One region of the Streptomyces sp. NPDC087428 genome, then DNA from elsewhere that is predicted to be linked to it. Evidence: riboswitches for the same ligand, from Rfam matches in the RefSeq annotation. Region 1 holds a riboswitch; each other region holds the start of a gene.
The links. A riboswitch is a leader RNA that binds a small molecule or an ion and turns the genes downstream of it on or off. The one in region 1 is predicted to bind cyclic di-AMP.

Region 1 (5,887 bases):
CCCGGCACAGGGCGGCGCCCCGGACGCGTCCGGCCAGTGGGACACCTCCGGTTGGTACACGAACGGCCAGTGGTCAAGCACCGACACGGCGGGTTACGACTCCGGCGCGTACGACGCCACCGCCTGGAACACCGGCGCCACGCCCGAGCACGGACATCAATCGCCGCAAGATGTGACGGCATCGCACGAACCCGAACAGACAACGCAGCATCCTTACGAAACACACGAGCCGTACGAAACACACGAGCCGTACGAAACACACGAGCCATACGAGACGCACGTCGTGCACGAGCCGTACGAGACTCAAGAGACGTACGAGACTCCCGAGCCGTCCGAAGCGCATGACACAGAAGCGCACGACGCATACGAGACGTACCAGGCTCACGAAGACCACCCCCCGGAACAGGACCCGTCTCCGTCCCCGGCCCCTGCCGACTCCCACCGCCCCGTGAGCCGTCCGGTCTCCCGCGGTGGCGGCAGCCGCAGCCGCAGGCGTTCGCCCGCAAGGCGTTCCGCCCTTCTCACCGTCGCCGTTCCCTCCGCCTGCGTGATGAGCGTGGCCGGTATCGCCGCCGCCTCCGTGGGCGGAATGGGCGGAATGGGCGGTGAGGAGAAGAAGGACGACACGACGACGATGGCGGCCGCCGACCCCGGCACGGTCAAGCCGGTCGCCGCCAACAACAAGCTGGACACCCAGCTCGCCAACCTCAGCGCCGACGCGGAGAACTTCGCCGACCGCGCCAGCCGCACCCAGGAGCGCATCGACCTGAAGGAGCGGCAGGCCGCCGAGAAGAAGAAGCGCATCGAGGAGGCCGCCCGCAAGGAGGCCCTGCGCCCCAAGTACGTCATTCCGGTCAAGGAGCACGGTCTCAGCGCGTACTTCGGCCAGGCGGGCGTCAACTGGATGTCCGTGCACACGGGCATCGACTTCCCCGTCCAGTACGGCACCCCGGTGATGGCCGCGACCGACGGCACCGTTCACACGCAGTACAACACCGCGTACGGGAACATGGCCATCGTCACGATGGCCGACGGCACCGAGACCTGGTACTGCCACCTCAGCAGCACCCGGATCCGCTCGGGCCCGGTCAAGGCCGGTGACGTCATCGCGTACTCGGGGAGCTCCGGCAACTCGACCGGCCCGCACATGCACTTCGAGGTGCGGCCCGGCGGCGGCGCGGCCATCGACCCGCTGCCCTGGCTCCGCAGCCACAACGTCGACCCGACCTGAGCCGGCCCGGTCGGGCGGACGGCAACGCCGCCCCGACCGGACGGGCGCTACAGCTTCTGGACCGGCGCGTACCGCAGCAGCAGCTTCTTCGGCCGCTCGTCGCCGAAGTCGACCGTGGCCTTCGCCTGGTCGCCGAGGCCCTCGACGGCCGTCACCGTGCCCAGACCGAACTGGTCGTGGGTGACCCGGTCGCCGACCACCAGCGTGATCGTCGGCTTGTCCGAGGTCCGCCGGGTCGCGAAGCCCGAGGGCCCGGAGCGCGAGCGGGACGCGGACAGCGACGACGTGATGCCCGACGTCGGTCCCGCCGGAGCCCCCATCGGGCCCTTCCGCTTCCACTCCAGGTGCTGTTCCGGGATCTCCTCCAGGAACCGCGACGGCGGGTTGTACGAGGGCTGGCCCCAGGCGCTGCGCATCGCCGCCCGCGTCAGGTAGAGCCGCTCGCGGGCGCGGGTGATGCCGACATAGGCGAGCCGGCGCTCCTCCTCCAGCTCCTTGACCTGGCCCAGCGCCCGCATGTGCGGGAAGACGCCGTCCTCCATGCCGGTCAGGAAGACCACCGGGAATTCGAGGCCCTTCGCCGTGTGCAGGGTCATCAGCGTGACGACTCCGGAGCCGTCGGTGTCCTCGTCGGGGATCTGGTCGGAGTCCGCGACGAGCGCGACCCGCTCCAGGAACTCGGAGAGGGTGCCCGTGCCCTCCTCCTCGCCGCGGTCCTGCTCGAATTCGAGCGCGACGGCGGCGAGCTCCTGGAGGTTCTCGATCCGGGTCTCGTCCTGCGGGTCGGTGGAGGCCTGGAGCTCGGCGAGGTAGCCGGTCCGCTCCATGACCGCCTCCAGCACCACCGCGGGCCCCGCGCCCGATTCGACGATCGTGCGCAGCTCCTCCATCAGCGTGTTGAACCGCTTGACGGCGTTGGCGGAGCGCGCGGCCATGCCGTACGCCTCGTCGACGCGGCGCAGCGCCTGCGGGAAGGTGATCTTCTCGCGCAGGGACAGGGCGTCGATCATCGCCTCGGCCCGGTCGCCGATGCCGCGTTTGGGCACGTTCAGGATGCGGCGCAGCGGGACCGTGTCCTCGGGGTTGGACAGGACCCGGAGGTAGGCCAGGACGTCCCGGACCTCCTTGCGCTCGTAGAAGCGCACACCGCCGACGACCTTGTACGGGAGGCCGACCCGGATGAAGATCTCCTCGAAGACACGGGACTGCGCGTTCGTCCGGTAGAAGATCGCGACGTCACCGGCCTTGGCGTCGCCCGCGTCGGTCAGCCGGTCGATCTCGTCGGCGACGAACTGCGCCTCGTCGTGCTCGGTGTCCGCGACGTAACCGGTGATCCGGGCGCCGGAACCGGCGTTGGTCCAGAGGTTCTTCGGGCGGCGGCTCTCGTTGCGCTCGATGACGGCGTTGGCGGCGGACAGGATCGTCTGGGTGGAGCGGTAGTTCTGTTCCAGCAGGATCGTGGTCGCGTCCGGGTAGTCCTCCTCGAACTGGAGGATGTTGCGGATCGTGGCGCCGCGGAAGGCGTAGATCGACTGGTCCGCGTCACCGACGACGCACAGCTCGCCGGGGGCGTCGGCGGCGCCGGCCGGGCCGACCAGTTCCCGTACGAGCGTGTACTGGGCGTGGTTGGTGTCCTGGTACTCGTCGACCAGGACGTGCCGGAACCGGCGGCGGTAGTGCTCCGCGACGTCGGGGAAGGCCTGGAGCAGGTGGACCGTCGTCATGATGATGTCGTCGAAGTCCAGCGCGTTGGCCTCGCGCAGCCGGGACTGGTACATCGCGTAGGCCTGGGCGAGCGTCTTCTCGAAACCGTCCGCGGCCTGGCCGGCGAAGGTCTCCTCGTCGATCAGCTCGTTCTTGAGGTTCGACACCTTCGCCGTGAACGACTTCGGCGGGAAGCGCTTCGGGTCGAGGTCGAGATCGCGGCAGACCAGGGCCATCAGCCGCTTGGAGTCCGCGGCGTCGTAGATCGAGAACGAGGACGTGAAGCCGAGCTTCTTCGACTCGCGGCGCAGGATCCGTACGCACGCGCTGTGGAAGGTCATGACCCACATGGCGTTGGCGCGGGGGCCGACGAGCTGCTCGACGCGCTCCTTCATCTCGCCGGCGGCCTTGTTGGTGAAGGTGATCGCCAGGATCTGGCCGGGGTGCACCCCCCGCTCGGCGAGCAGGTGGGCGATGCGGTGGGTCAGTACCCGGGTCTTGCCCGAGCCGGCCCCGGCGACGATGAGCAGCGGGGACCCCGCGTGCACGACGGCGGCGCGCTGTTCGGTGTTCAGCCCGTCGAGCAGCGCGGCGGCGTCGATCACCGGGCGGTGGGCCCCGTCGCGGTAGTACGCGTCGCGGGGCGGCGGGGGCCCGTCGAACACGCCCCCGAAGAGGTCCTCCGGCACCGCTTCGGGTGCCGAGTCCTCGGGGGGCGGCGGGGGCCCTTCCTCCGTGTGCTGGAGGCCGGCCAGGAAACTGTCGTCAAAGAGGCTGCTCATCGCTGTCCGAGTCTAGGCCGCCGCACTGACACCCCGGGCTCACATGGCGAACCGCACACCTCCGCACACCTGCGCGCGGCCACCCTGAGCGATGCCGGACGCACACTGCGTGGACGGATCCCGTGCCTGACCTGCCCGCACCGCGTCCACTTCACCAAGGTCACGAAAATGTATCGGGCATATCGAACATCAACCTTCACAGCGGCACCATGAGTTGGCTAGCGTGCACGTTCGGGCGGCCCGTACCCCCAGAGGCGAACCACGCCGAGCGGACGTCCACGCCGAATCCGGGCTGCCTCCATGGAGTCCGGAACCGGGGACCCACACGCAGCACCGGGGTGAATCGGTCCGAAATCCCCCACCAGGACCGTAGGGCAGCCTTCCGTTCCGCCCGAACCCGACAGCTAACCCGGTAGGCGGTCCACGGAAGGAGATGCCGGCCTTGGCGTCGCATCGCAAACCGCGCCCCCGGGTGCGCAGCACCACCCCGGCCATCGGGTTCACGACGGCCGCACTCGCCTCGGTGACCCTGCTGTCCACGCAGAGCGCGCTGGCGGCCCCGGCCCCGAAGCCCAGCATCGAGGACGTGCAGAAGAAGGTCGACGACCTCTACCGGCAGGCGGGTACCGCGACCCAGCACTACGATCAGGCGAAAGAGGCGTCCGCCAAGCAGCGCACCGAGGTGGACACGCTGCTGGACGACATCGCCCAGCGCGCTGACAAGCTGAACGACGCCCGCCGGACGCTCGGGAACTACGCCGCCGCCCAGTACCGCGACGGGGCGCTCGCGCCGACCGCCACCTTCTTCCTGGCGAACGACCCGCAGTCGTTCTTCGACCAGACCCACCTCATGAACCGGATGGCCACGAACCAGCAGCAGGCCGTCACGGACTTCCGTACGAAGCAGGCGGAGGCGTCCAAGAAGCGCGCCGAGGCGGTGACGAGCCTGGAGACGCTCACGGCGTCCCAGACCCGGCTGCGCACCAGCAAGCAGAACGTCCAGGACAAGCTGACCGAGGCCCGCACACTGCTGTCGAAGCTGACCGCCGAGGAGAAGGCGCGCCTCGCCGAGCTGGAGCAGAAGAAGAAGGACGAGGCCAAGCGCAAGGCGGCGGAGCTGGCGGAGAAGCAGGCCGCCGCGAAGGCGGAGGCCGACCGCAAGGCCAAGGAGGCCGGGGGCGGGACCGGCACGGGCACCGGGAGCGGCTCGGGCACCGGGACGGGTTCCGGGACGGGTTCCGGCGGCTCGGACAGCAGCGCGACGACGAAGGCCGGGAAGGTCCTCGCGTTCGCCAGGGCCCAGATCGGCAAGCCGTACGTCTGGGGTGCGACCGGCCCGTCCTCGTACGACTGCTCGGGGCTCACCCAGGCGGCGTGGAGGGCGGCGGGCGTCAGCATTCCGCGGACCACCTGGGACCAGGTGAATGTGGGCACCCGGATCGCGACGGCGGATCTGCAGCCGGGGGACCTGGTCTTCTTCTACGACGACATCAGCCACGTCGGCATCTACAAGGGCGACGGCATGATGATCCACGCGCCGAAGCCGGGGGCGAACGTGCGCGAGGAATCGATCTACTACATGCCGATCTACGGGAGCGTGCGGCCCGGTTAGGGGCGTTGCGGTACGGCGGGTGGCCCCGAGCAGCGGCCATCCGCCGTACCGCTGCCAGGCCGGTCGGTCCGGGCCAGGCAGCGGTACGGTCGGGTCGGGTCAGGTCCAGAGCGTGGCGATGAAGATGTTGACGACCGTCAGTCCGCCCACCGCTGCGAAGAGGCCCTTCTCGACCTTCTCCTCGTCCCGCTTGACGTAGACGAGCCCGAGGATGACGACCAGGATCAGCAGCTTGATGCCGATCTTGACGTTGTTCACGGGGTGGTCGTCGGCCTGGTCGAGCCCGACCAGGGCGATACCGGTGACCAGCATGGTCAGCGCGCCGTGCAGCATCCCCGGCACGAAGCGTGCCGTCCCCGCGCCCATCGCCTTCATCTGGGTGAGGAAGCCACCCAGCAGGGCGGCGATTCCGATGATGTGCAGGGCGACGAAGACATCGATGAGTACACGCATGGTTCCGCACCTTAGCCCTGGCCATATCAGCCTCCCGCAGCCAGGTGAGGCTTACTGGACGCTTGACTGATGAATGCACCAATTGCCTGACTCTGGTGCAATTTT
Region 2 (5,887 bases), on a different contig from region 1:
ACTTGAAGCCGCTGCGCTGGGCCAGCTCGACGGCGTCCAGGGTCTCGGTCAGCGAACCGATCTGGTTGACCTTGACGAGCAGGGCGTTGGCCGAGCCCTCCTCGATGCCGCGGGCCAGGCGCTCCGGGTTGGTGACGAAGAGGTCGTCACCGACGATCTGCACCTTGGCGCCGAGCTTGTCGGTGATGACCTTCCAGCCGGCCCAGTCGTCCTCGTACAGCGGGTCCTCGATGGAGACCAGCGGGTACGCGTCGACGAGCTCCTCGTAGTACTCGGTCATCTCGGCGGCCGAGCGGGACTTGCCCTCGAACTCGTACGTGCCGTCCTTGTAGAACTCGGACGCGGCGACGTCGAGCGCGAGCGCGATGTCCTTGCCGGGGACGTAGCCGGCTTCCTTGATGGCCTCAAGGATGAGGTCGAGCGCGGCGCGGTTGGACTCCAGGTTCGGCGCGAAGCCGCCCTCGTCACCGAGACCGGTGGACAGGCCCTTGGTCTTCAGGACCTTCTTCAGCGTGTGGTAGACCTCGGCGCCCCAGCGCAGGGCCTCGGAGAAGGACTCCGCGCCGATCGGGGCGATCATGAACTCCTGGATGTCCACGTTGGAGTCGGCGTGCGACCCACCGTTGAGGATGTTCATCATCGGGACGGGCAGCAGGTGCGCGTTCGGGCCACCGAGGTAGCGGAACAGCGGCAGGTCCGAGGCCTCGGACGCGGCGTGCGCGACGGCGAGCGAGACGCCGAGGATGGCGTTGGCGCCGAGCGAGCCCTTGTTCTCGGTGGCGTCCAGGTCGAACATGGCCTGGTCGATCAGCCGCTGCTCGGTCGCGTCGTAGCCGACGAGCTCCGGGCCGATCTGCTCGATCACGGCGAGGACCGCCTTCTCGACGCCCTTCCCGTGGTAGCGGTTGGGGTCACCGTCGCGAAGCTCAATGGCCTCGAACGCACCGGTGGAGGCTCCGGACGGAACAGCAGCACGGCCGGTGCTGCCGTCGTCGAGGCCAACCTCGACCTCGACCGTGGGGTTGCCCCGGGAGTCGAGGATTTCCCGGGCTACGACGACGTCGATGGACGGCACGAGGCATCTCCTTCTGGGATATGACGCTGGTTGTGCAGGGTCACTTTGGCCTTGCGACAAGAGCCTAACCGGCGCGGCCGTGTCAGTCGGCCGCGCGCCCGTCCCCTGGGACGAAAAAGGACCCAAGAGCGGTCACAGCAGGGCAAACGGCCAGAAATTTACTGGTCAGTAACTACAACAGTTGAACAATCAACACGGAAAGCGGTGAGCCCCGGCCCGGCCGCACGGGGGGAGGTGCGGCCGGGCCGGGGCGGTCAGCGAGGAGAGTGCTGAACTACTTCACCAGGTGGAGCTGCTGGCCCGGGAAGATCATGTCGGCGTCCGTGACGATGTCCTTGTTCAGCTTGAACAGCTGCTCCCAGCCACCCTTGACGTTGTGGTCGGCCGCGATCTGGCTCAGCGAGTCGCCGGTGACGACCTTGTACTCGCCGTCACCCTTCTTGACCTTCTCGCCGGTCGGGGTGGTGACGGTCTTCTTCTGCTCCGCCTCGGGGGCGGTCGAGCGGTCCGAGCGGTTGGTGGCGGGGGCCTCGGTGCGCTCGGCCTTCTTCGGCTCGGCCTGCTGGGCCGGAGCCGACTCCTGCTTCGGAGCGGTCTCGGTCTTGGAGGCGGTGTCGACACCCGGGTCGACACCGTCGTTGCTCAGGTTGCCGGCACCGGCGCAGGCCCAGGCACCCGGTCCCTGCATGGCGAGGAGCTTCTCGGCCACGGCGATCTGCTGGGACTTGCTGGCCAGGTCGGCGCGGGCCGCGTACTGCGTACCGCCGGCGGCGGCCCAGCTGGACTGCGAGAACTGCAGACCGCCGTAGTAGCCGTTGCCGGTGTTGATGGACCAGTTGCCGCCGGACTCGCACTGGGCGACCGCGTCCCACGTGGAGACGGAGGCCGCGGAGGCGCCGGTGGCACCCATCAGCGGCACGGCGATGGCGGCACCGGTCACACCGGCGAGCGTGGCGATACGGACGGCCCTGGACGGACGGCGGTGCTTGTTGCCCTTGCTGTTAAGCAGCATCGAGACTTCTCCTCACCGACGCCTACGAGGTGAGCTGTCGGGTTCGGGCCAAGTGAGTTGCCCGGCCGCACGTCCTAGCGCACGACTTCACCCCAAGCCGGTCCTGATGCGTCTCGCGACGATCCAGCCCGGCACTTACCTGGGTCCCCCGCTCCTGCCTACGGCGCTTTACGCGTCTGTTCCCTTCGACCGACGGCAGGATTCGGCGTGACGATCGACGGGGCCCGCGGTGCGAGCGGTTCTGACCGTAAACACACGCCACCCCGACATTCAAAGAGGGACATACCGGATAAACAGCCCTTACTTGTATCTGAAAAACATACATTTGCGCAGGTCGGAAGGGATGCGGAGGGAGCTCCCGGACAAGATGCGCCAGTTCACACGAAGAGACCCATGTCTCACTTAGTCAAAAGTGGGACATAGGCCTCTTAAGTACCCCGGATTTGAGGCGATTTCAGTTGTTGATCAGACCGCTCCCGCGGCCGCCCTCATCCGGCCTTCACGCCGAGATCGAGGCTCTGGCCAGGAAGGATGAGGTCCGGGTCGGAACCGACCGCCGCCTTGTTGGCCTCGTACAGCCCGGTCCAGCCGCCGGGCAGCTTCTGCGCGTCAGCAATCGCCCAGAGGTTGTCGCCCGGCCGGACGGTGTACGTACCGTCAGCAGCCGGTGCGCCCTTGTCCCGTGCGTCGGCCTCGCCGCGCGAGGCGTGCCGCCCCGCGTCCCGGTCACCGCCGGTCCCCTCCGGGGCCGGCGCGCCGCGGTGCCTGCCGCCCGTCTCCCCGCCCGAGGAGGACCCGCCCGGGGCGTCCGAGGGGCCGGTCGCACCGGAGGAGCCGGATGCCGAGGGCGTGGCGGACGGGGAGGCGGGGGCGTCCGGCGTACGGTCCTTGTCGGCGGTGTCGGCCGTGGCGTCGTCCGACGGGGTCCTCGTCGCGCCCTCGGACGCGTCGTCCGCCGGGTCGGCGCTCTCTGACGGGTCGGCACTCGCGGCCGGATCCGCACTCTCCGACGCGTCGGCGGACGGAGCGTCACCCGGGTCGACGCCCGGCAGCGACCCGTCCGTGGCGAGGCCGGAGATGACGGCGCAGCTGGGCCACGCCTTGGGCCCCTTGTCGCCCAGGACCTTCTCCGCCACGGCGATCTGCTGCGAGCGGCTGGCGAGGTCCGCCCGCGGGGCGTAGGACTCGCCGCCGTAGGACTTCCAGACCTCCTGCGAGAACTGCAGGCCGCCGTAGTAGCCGTTGCTGAGGTCGGCACTCCACATGCCACCGCTCTCGCACTCCGCGACCCGGTCCCAGGTCGAGGCGTCGGCGGCGTGCGCACCGGCCGCGCCGAGCAGCGGGATGGCAATGGCCGAGCCGGTCACGCCTGCGGCGACGATGATCGCGGGTGCCTGCCGAGGGCGACGGTGTCTGCCGTTCGCGGAGCCCATGGGAATGCCTTCCGTGTGACTGACGAGTGACGGGTGAGTCGAACGGTGAACCTAGCGGGACTCGAACGTGTGTCACAAGTCGATGCAGCGGAGATCACGTAAAAGTCACAGAGTTGACAGAGTGTCACCTTCCCCGGGAGCGGACCCACGGGCGGGCCCGGGGGTGAACTCCACCGGAAGCGTCCGCAGTCCACGCATGATGAGCCCGCCACGCCAGCGCAAATCGGCAGGTTCCACCGCGAGTCGCAGGTCCGGAAGGCGTTTCAGCAGCGTGGCGAGGGCTGCCTGGCCCTCCAGCCGGGCGAGCGGTGCGCCCAGGCAGTAATGGATGCCGTGCCCGTAGCCGAGGTGCTGATTGTCACGCCGCGCGAGGTCCAGCGTGTCCGGGTCACCGAAGCGTCCGGGGTCACGGTCGGCGGCCGCGAGCACCACGAGGACGGGGTCCCCCTCGGCGACCCGCTGCCCGCCGACCGTCAGCGCCTCGGTGGCGAACCGCCAGGTCGCCAGCTCCACCGGACCGTCGTACCGCAGCAGTTCCTCGACACCGGTGGCGAGCAGCTCCGTCTCCCCCGCCGCCAGGGACCGCTGGAGCCGCTCGCGCTGCTCCGGGTGGCCCAGCAGGGTGTGGACGCCGTTACCGATCAGATTCACTGTCGTCTCGAAGCCGGCGAACAGGAGGATGAAGGCCATCGCGGCGGCCTCGTTCTCGGTCAGGTGCTCGCCGTCGTCGCTCGCCCGGATCAGTCCCGAGATCAGGTCGTCCCCTGGGTTCTCGCGCTTGCGGTGGATGAGTTCGAGCAGATAGCCGCGCATCTTCTTCACCGAACGGGCCACCCCGCCCCTGGGGCCGCCGCCGTGGCGGATCATCATGCCCGCCCAGTCCCGGAAGTCGTCCTGGTCCTCGCGCGGGACGCCGAGCAGGTCGCAGATCGCGTAGATGGGGAGGGGGAAGGCGAACTCGTGGATGAGGTCCGCCTCCCCCTTCTCGATGAAGGAGTCGATGAGGCGGTCCGTCAGCTCCTGCACGCGCGGCTCGAACTCCGCGATGCGCCGGGGCGTGAACGCCTTCGAGACGAGACGCCGCAGCCGGGTGTGGTCGGGCGGGTCGATGTTCAGCAGATGCGTCATCAGCTCCGCCTTGCGCTCGCCCGGGATGCCCGTCCGTCCCTTGGCGTGCGCCGGCTCGGCGTGGTGCGCCGGGTTCTTGGAGAGCCGGGCGTCGGCGAGGGCCTGCTTGGCGTCCGCGTACCGGGTGACGAGCCAGGCCTCGACCCCGCTGGGCAGCGTCGTGCGGTGCACGGGGCTGTGCTCGCGCAGCCAGGCGTACGCCGGGTACGGATCGGTGGCGAACTCCCACGTGAAGAGTTCGGGGGCGGGGGTGGAGCCGTGGGCGGGGCAGCCGGCGGGGGCGTCGGCGGGTAGGTCGTTCACCCCCCGACGTTAGCCGCTGCCCCGTACCGGGCTATCCGTTGCCCTCCGCCGCCCTGATGGCGTCCCGGTAGGCGCGGCCCGCGGCCCGCAGGGCGGCCTCCGGGTCGGTGCCGTCCTCCTGTGCGCGCACCGCCAGCTCCAGGAGCCGGTAGCCGATGCCCTCGCCGTGCGGCAGCGCCACGTCGAGTCCGGCGGTGCGGGCCCGGCCGGCCAGTTTCGCCGCGAGTGCCAGGGCGGGCTGGCCGAGCGGCACCCCGTCGGTGACCGACTCGCGCCGCTTCTCGATCGCCTTGGTCCGCAGCCAGTGCGCGTGGACGTCCTCCGGGGTCTCGGCGGTCTCGTCGCCGAAGACGTGCGGATGGCGGTGGATCAGCTTCTCGACGAGCGTGGCGGCGACGTCGTCCACCGAGAACGGCTCCGTCTCGTCCTCCTCGGCGATGCGCGCGTGGAAGACGACCTGGAGCAGTACGTCGCCGAGCTCCTCGCGCAGTTCCTCGCGGTTGCCGTCCTCGATCGCCTCGACGAGTTCGTACGCCTCCTCGATGGCGTACTTGGCGAGGCCCTCGTGGGTCTTCCCCGAGGTCCAGGGGCACTCGATCCTGATCCGGTCCATGACCTGGACCAGGTCCAGCAGCCGGGCACCCGGCAGGTCGTACGAGCCGGGCAGCAGCTCCAGGTTCGGCATCCGCACCCGCCCCGAACCCGCCAGTCGCGCCAGCCCGTCGGTCAGCGGCTGGTTTCCCTCGCCGCCGCTGAGCACCACCACGGTCCGGCCTCCGGCGCAGGCGCCGACGAGCTCCGGTGCGCCGGGGACGGCCGGCTCCACGGTGATGCCCGCCTCGCGCAGATACGGCAGCTGTGGCTGGTCAGGCTCGGCGCACAGCACCCGGTCGGCGGCGTGCAGCGTCTGCCAGGCGGGCCAGGACAGCAGTCCCG
Region 3 (5,887 bases), on a different contig from region 1:
GGACGCGCGGACCTTCTTCCGTACGTACTACGCGCCCAACAACGCGGTGCTCTCGGTCGTCGGCGACATCGACCCCGAGCAGACGCTCGCCTGGATCGAGAAGTACTTCGGCACCATCCCGTCGCACGACGGCAAGCAGCCGCCGCGGGACGGCTCACTGCCCGAGGTCATGGGCGGTGAGCTGCGCGAGGAGGTCCGCGAGGAGGTCCCGGCGCGTGCGCTGATGGCCGCCTACCGGCTGCCGCAGGACGGCACCCGCGCGTGCGACGCCGCGGATCTCGCGCTGACCGTCCTGGGCGGCGGCGAGTCGTCCCGGCTGCACAACCGCCTCGTCCGCCGCGACCGGACGGCCGTCGCGGCCGGATTCGGACTGCTGCGGCTGGCCGGCGCGCCCTCGCTCGGCTGGCTGGACGTCAAGACGTCCGGCGGCGTCGAGGTGGCGCAGATCGAGTCCGCGGTCGACGAGGAGCTCGCCCGGTTCGCCGAGGAGGGCCCCTCGCCCGAGGAGATGGAGCGCGCCCAGGCACAGTTGGAGCGCGAGTGGCTGGACCGGCTCGGTACGGTCGCGGGCCGGGCCGACGAACTGTGCCGGTTCGCCGTGCTGTTCGGTGACCCGCAGCTTGCCCTGACCGCCGTGCACCGGGTGCTCGACGTCACCGCGGAGGAGGTCCGGGCGGCCGCCAGGGCCCAGCTGCGGCCCGACAACCGGGCGGTGCTGGTCTACGAGCCGGTCGAGTCCGCGGAGCCCGCGGAAGACGCCGACGCCGCCAACGACACCGACGCGCACGAAGGAGCGGACAAGTGACCGACGCTGCCGCGACTGGAGTTTCGATGCAGTACCACCCGCAGCCCGCCCCCGGAGAGGCCAGGCCCTGGGCCTTTCCCGCACCCGAGCGCGGCGCCCTGCCCAACGGCCTCACGGTGCTGCGCTGCCACCGCCCCGGCCAGCAGGTCGTGGCCGTCGAGATCTTCCTCGAAGCCCCGCTGGACGCCGAGCCCGAGGGCCTGGACGGGGTGGCCACGATCATGTCGCGCGCCCTGTCGGAGGGCACCGACAAGCGCAGCGCCGAGGAGTTCGCCGCCGAGCTGGAGCGGTGCGGTGCCACCCTGGACGCCCACGCCGACCACCCCGGCGTCCGGGTCTCCCTGGAGGTTCCCGCCTCCCGGCTGGCCAAGGCGCTCGGCCTGGTCGCGGAGGCCCTGCGGGCACCGGCCTTCGCCGACAGCGAGATCGAGCGGCTGGTGAACAACCGGCTCGACGAGATCCCCCACGAGCAGGCGAACCCCGCCCGGCGCGCCGCCAAGCAGCTCTCCAAGGAGCTCTTCCCGGCCACGGCCCGCATGTCGCGCCCGCGCCAGGGCACCGAGAAGACCGTGGAGCGGATCGACTCCGCCGCCGTGCGCGCCTTCTACGACGCCCACGTCCGGCCGTCCACCGCGACCGCCGTGGTCGTCGGCGACCTCACCGGCATCGACCTGGACGCCCTGCTCGCCGACACCATCGGCGACTGGTCGGGCGACACGGCCGAGCCCCGCCCGGTCCCGCCGATCACCGCCGACGACACCGGCCGGGTGGTGATCGTGGACCGCCCCGGAGCGGTCCAGACCCAGCTGCTCCTCGGCCGGATCGGCGCCGACCGGCACGACAGCGTCTGGCCCGCCCAGGTGCTCGGCACGTACTGCCTGGGCGGCACGCTGACCTCCCGCCTGGACCGGGTGCTGCGCGAGGAGAAGGGGTACACCTACGGCGTGCGCGCCTTCGGCCAGGTGCTGCGCTCCTCCGCCGGGGACGCCGCCTCCGGGCCGACGGGCGCCGCGATGCTCGCCATCAGCGGCTCGGTGGACACGGAGTCCACCGGGCCGGCGCTGGAGGACCTGTGGAAGGTGCTGCGGACACTGGCCGCGGAGGGCCTCACGGACGCCGAGCGCGAGACGGCCGTGCAGAACCTCGTGGGCGTCGCACCGCTGAAGTTCGAGACGGCGGCCTCCGTCGCCGCGACCCTCGCGGACCAGGTCGAGCAGCACCTCCCGGACGACTACCAGGCGCAGCTGTACGCGCGCCTCGCGGACACCGGCACGGTGGAGGCGACGGCGGCCGTGGTCAACGCCTTTCCGGGCGACCGGCTGGTCACGGTCCTCGTCGGGGACGCCGCGCAGATCGAGGAGCCCGTGAGGGCTCTCGGCATCGGAGAGGTCTCGGTCGTCACCGGCTGACCGGACGCTCTCCCCGGTAACGGGACAAAAGGAAGGTCCTGGTGGATCGCTGACCGCCGGGGCCTTCCTCTTTTGTCCAGTTTTGCGGGAGAGGTTGCCTGTCTGCCCTGTGGGATGCGCTACAAATCCGCCTGTCCGTTTGGTGTGGGGAAGTGCCCCCGTTTAACGTCGGCCCGGCTGTCCGTCACTCGTATGCCGCATCCGTGACGTACCGGGCAGCCATCGCCGAGTCCCCGTCAGGCGCGAGCCGGGGGAGCCGGGGACCCACGCAGTCCCTGGGGTGAATCGGATGCCCATGCCTCGGTGAGGCCGGGGGATCCGTAGGAGACCTTCCTGCTCCGAACCCGTCAGCTAACCCGGTAGGCGAGAGGGAAGGAAAGGACCAGCCACTTCATGGCGTTCACCCGTGCCACCGGGAAGCACCGTGCCCCGAGCCGTCTGACGCGCTGCGGCGCGAAGGCCGTCGGCATCGCGACCCTGGCCACCACCGGCGTCATCGGCTCCCTGGCCTCCCCGGCCCTCGCCGCCGGCACCGAGACCCCCGACGCCGACGAGACAGGGCTCTCCCAGGTCATCGCCATCGAGGGCGACCTGGCCGACCGGATCGACGCGCAGGCGGACGCGCAGCAGCGCCAGGCCGACGCCGCCGCGAAGGCGAAGGCGAAGGCGGACGCCAGGGCGAAGGCCGAGGCGAAGAAGAAGGCGGACGCCAAGAAGAAGGCCGACGCCAGGGCCAGGGCTGCCGCGAAGGCCGAGGCCGCCGCCAGGGCCGAGGAGGCCCGCGCGAGCGAGGCGCGTGCCGCCCGCTCCGCCGAGCGCGCCCGGCTGGGCACCTTCCAGCTCCCCGTCGCGGGTTCCCACGTGAGCACCGGCTACCAGGCCGGCGGCTCCCTCTGGTCCTCCGGCAGCCACTCCGGCATCGACTTCCACGCCGCGTCCGGCAGCTCCGTCGTCGCCGTCGGCGCCGGTACGGTCGTCGAGGCCGGCTGGGGCGGCGCGTACGGCAACAACATCGTGCTCCGGATGACGGACGGCACGTACACCCAGTACGGCCACCTCTCCTCGATCGGCGTCTCCGTCGGCCAGGGCGTCGGCCAGGGCCAGCGGATCGGCCTCTCCGGCTCCACCGGCAACTCCACCGGACCGCACCTCCACTTCGAGGCCCGGACCACGCCGTCGTACGGCTCCGACATGGACCCGGTCGCCTATCTGCGCGCCCACGGCGTCACCGTCTGACCGACGGCGAAGCACCTCGGTGAAAGGCCCCGGCAGCCCGCCGGGGCCTTCGTCGTACCCAAAAGATATTCATGAATTTCCACCCGGCATCGGAAATGCGAGCGCATTGCAATAGAGTCACAGGACAGGCGTCGATCGGCCGCGTTCCGCGGGGATTAAGACGGAGGTTCGGACATGCGCATTCCGGCGCATTCGGTATGCACGGCAATCCGTGACGACATCGTCTCCGGTGTCTTCGAGCGCGGCAGCCGACTCACCGAGGAGGTGCTCGCACGCCGTTACGGGGTCTCCCGCGTCCCGGTGCGCGAAGCGCTGCGCACCCTGGAGTCCGAGGGCTTCGTGGTCACCCGCAGGCATGCCGGGGCCTGCGTCGCCGAGCCCGACGAGCAGGAGGCCGCCGATCTCCTGGAGGTCCGGATGCTGCTGGAGCCGCTCGGCGCGGCCCGTGCCGCCCAGCGCCGCACCGACGCCCACCTCAAGGTGCTGCGCGGCCTGGTCAGGCTGGGGCAGGAGCGGACCCGCCGGGGCGAGGGCGAGGACCTGCGGTCACTGGGCGGCTGGTTCCACGAGACCCTGGCCCAGGCCTCCGGCAGCCCCGGCCTGATCGCACTGCTCACCCAGCTCCGGCACAAGATCGCCTGGATGTACGCGGTCGACCAGCCGGCCCGCCCCGCCGACTCCTGGGCCGAGCACGGGGCCATCGTGGACGCCGTGGCGCGCGGCGACGCGGAACGCGCGCGGGCGCTGGCCGCCCAGCATGCCGAGCGGGCCACCGCCGCGCACCGGCTGCGCCGTCCCGACCGGCCGGGCGCCGCCGCCATCCCCCGCGCCGGCCGGGTGAGGACTTCGCAACATGTCGTAAACACCCCGAGCGGCCGGCATTAACAAGGGGGCCGTATACAAAGAGCAGGCATTCATTGGGGCTTTGTTCTTGCTGCCCTGAATTCCGATGCGCGGGTCTTTATCGGTGATCCGTCATTCCCGCGCACACGAAAGAGCCGCGACTCCCGGTCGGGGGTGTCGCGGCTCTTTCGCAAGAATTCCGGCGGTCGTGACCGCTGGGTCAGACGGTCTCCGGAAGCTCGTCGAGCCCCTCGGCGACCAGCTTGGACAGACGGTCCAGAGCGGCTTCGGCGTCGTCGGCGTCGGACGCGAGAACGATCTCCTCGCCGCCCTGGGCGCCGAGCCCGAGCACCGCGAGCATGGACGCGGCGTTCACCGCGTTGCCGTCGGCCTTGGCGATCGTCACGGGTATGCCGGAGGCCGTGGCGGCACGGACGAAGATGGATGCGGGGCGGGCGTGCAGGCCCTCGGCCCAACCGACGTTGACGCGGCGCTCAGCCATGGTTCTGCCCTTCACGAATCAATGGTTGTCTAGACCAGTCTCTCATGCAGTGCCCGATGCTCCGGCCGACCCGCGGCCCGGTCGAGTGGGTGCCGGGGCCCGGCCGTACCGTCGATCGGCCACCCCCAGACTGCCCCGGCCCCGCCCCCCACGCGACCGCTGACAGAGCCGTAGGCTTTGCCCATGGAGCCCTCTCCGGAGCAGAGTCCGCATCACGTCTACCCCGATCACTGGGAGGCGGACGTGGTGCTCCGCGACGGCGGCACCGCGCGGATCAGGCCGATCACCACGGACGATGCCGAACGGCTGGTCAGCTTCTACGAGCAGGTGTCCCCGGAGTCGAAGTACTACCGCTTCTTCGCTCCCTACCCCCGGCTCTCCGCCAAGGACGTCCACCGCTTCACCCACCACGACTACGTCGACCGGGTGGGACTCGCCGTCACGGTGGGCGGAGAGTTCATCGCCACGGTCCGCTTCGACCGGATCGACGCCACGGGCAGGCCCGCGTCGGCCCCGGCGGACGAGGCCGAGGTCGCCTTCCTCGTCCAGGACGCGCATCAGGGCCGCGGCGTCGCCTCCACGCTGCTCGAACACATCGCGGCCGTCGCCCGCGAGCGCGGCATCCGGCGCTTCGCCGCCGAGGTGCTGCCCGCCAACAACAAGATGATCAAGGTGTTCCGGGATGCCGGGTACACCCAGCAGCGCAGCTTCGAGGACGGCTCCGTCCACCTCACCCTGGACCTCGAACCGACCGCGGAGTCGCTCGCCGTCCAGCGCGCCCGGGAACAGCGCGCGGAGGCACGCTCCGTGCAGCGGCTGCTCGCACCCGGCTCCGTCGCCGTCATCGGCGTGGGGCGCACCCCCGGCGGCGTCGGCCGCACCGTCCTGCGCAACCTCCTGGGCGCGGGCTTCACCGGCCGCACGTACGCCGTGAACAGCGCCTTCGCCGCCGGCCAGGACACCATCGACGGGGTGCCCGCCCACCGCTCCCTCGGCGAGATCGGCGAACCCGTCGACCTCGCCGTCGTCGCCGTACCCGCGGAGCGGGTCCCGGAGGCCGTCGCGGACTGCGGCGAGCACGGCGTCCAGGGC

Region 2: linked by a shared signal. The riboswitch ahead of ACIO3R_RS14190 (transglycosylase family protein) and the one ahead of ACIO3R_RS25685 (NlpC/P60 family protein) in region 1 are both predicted to bind cyclic di-AMP.
Region 3: linked by a shared signal. The riboswitch ahead of ACIO3R_RS28750 (M23 family metallopeptidase) and the one ahead of ACIO3R_RS25685 (NlpC/P60 family protein) in region 1 are both predicted to bind cyclic di-AMP.

The regions. Positions count from the first base shown of each region.
Region 1 is NZ_JBIUXR010000012.1:104,973-110,859, reverse strand. Features, by position in the region: gene ACIO3R_RS25695 (peptidoglycan DD-metalloendopeptidase family protein) at 1-1,231, shown strand, start outside; gene pcrA (DNA helicase PcrA) at 1,279-3,717, opposite strand; cyclic di-AMP (ydaO/yuaA leader) riboswitch at 3,987-4,152, shown strand; gene ACIO3R_RS25685 (NlpC/P60 family protein) at 4,151-5,329, shown strand; gene ACIO3R_RS25680 (hypothetical protein) at 5,429-5,782, opposite strand.
Region 2 is NZ_JBIUXR010000006.1:104,778-110,664, forward strand. Features, by position in the region: gene eno (phosphopyruvate hydratase) at 1-1,075, opposite strand, end outside; gene ACIO3R_RS14190 (transglycosylase family protein) at 1,350-2,087, opposite strand; cyclic di-AMP (ydaO/yuaA leader) riboswitch at 2,092-2,263, opposite strand; gene ACIO3R_RS14195 (transglycosylase family protein) at 2,576-3,520, opposite strand; gene ACIO3R_RS14200 (cytochrome P450) at 3,626-4,951, opposite strand; gene ACIO3R_RS14205 (nucleoside triphosphate pyrophosphohydrolase) at 4,983-5,887, opposite strand, start outside.
Region 3 is NZ_JBIUXR010000014.1:157,047-162,933, reverse strand. Features, by position in the region: gene ACIO3R_RS28760 (M16 family metallopeptidase) at 1-805, shown strand, start outside; gene ACIO3R_RS28755 (M16 family metallopeptidase) at 832-2,214, shown strand; cyclic di-AMP (ydaO/yuaA leader) riboswitch at 2,428-2,595, shown strand; gene ACIO3R_RS28750 (M23 family metallopeptidase) at 2,608-3,450, shown strand; gene ACIO3R_RS28745 (GntR family transcriptional regulator) at 3,625-4,335, shown strand; gene ACIO3R_RS28740 (HPr family phosphocarrier protein) at 4,514-4,795, opposite strand; gene ACIO3R_RS28735 (GNAT family N-acetyltransferase) at 4,979-5,887, shown strand, end outside.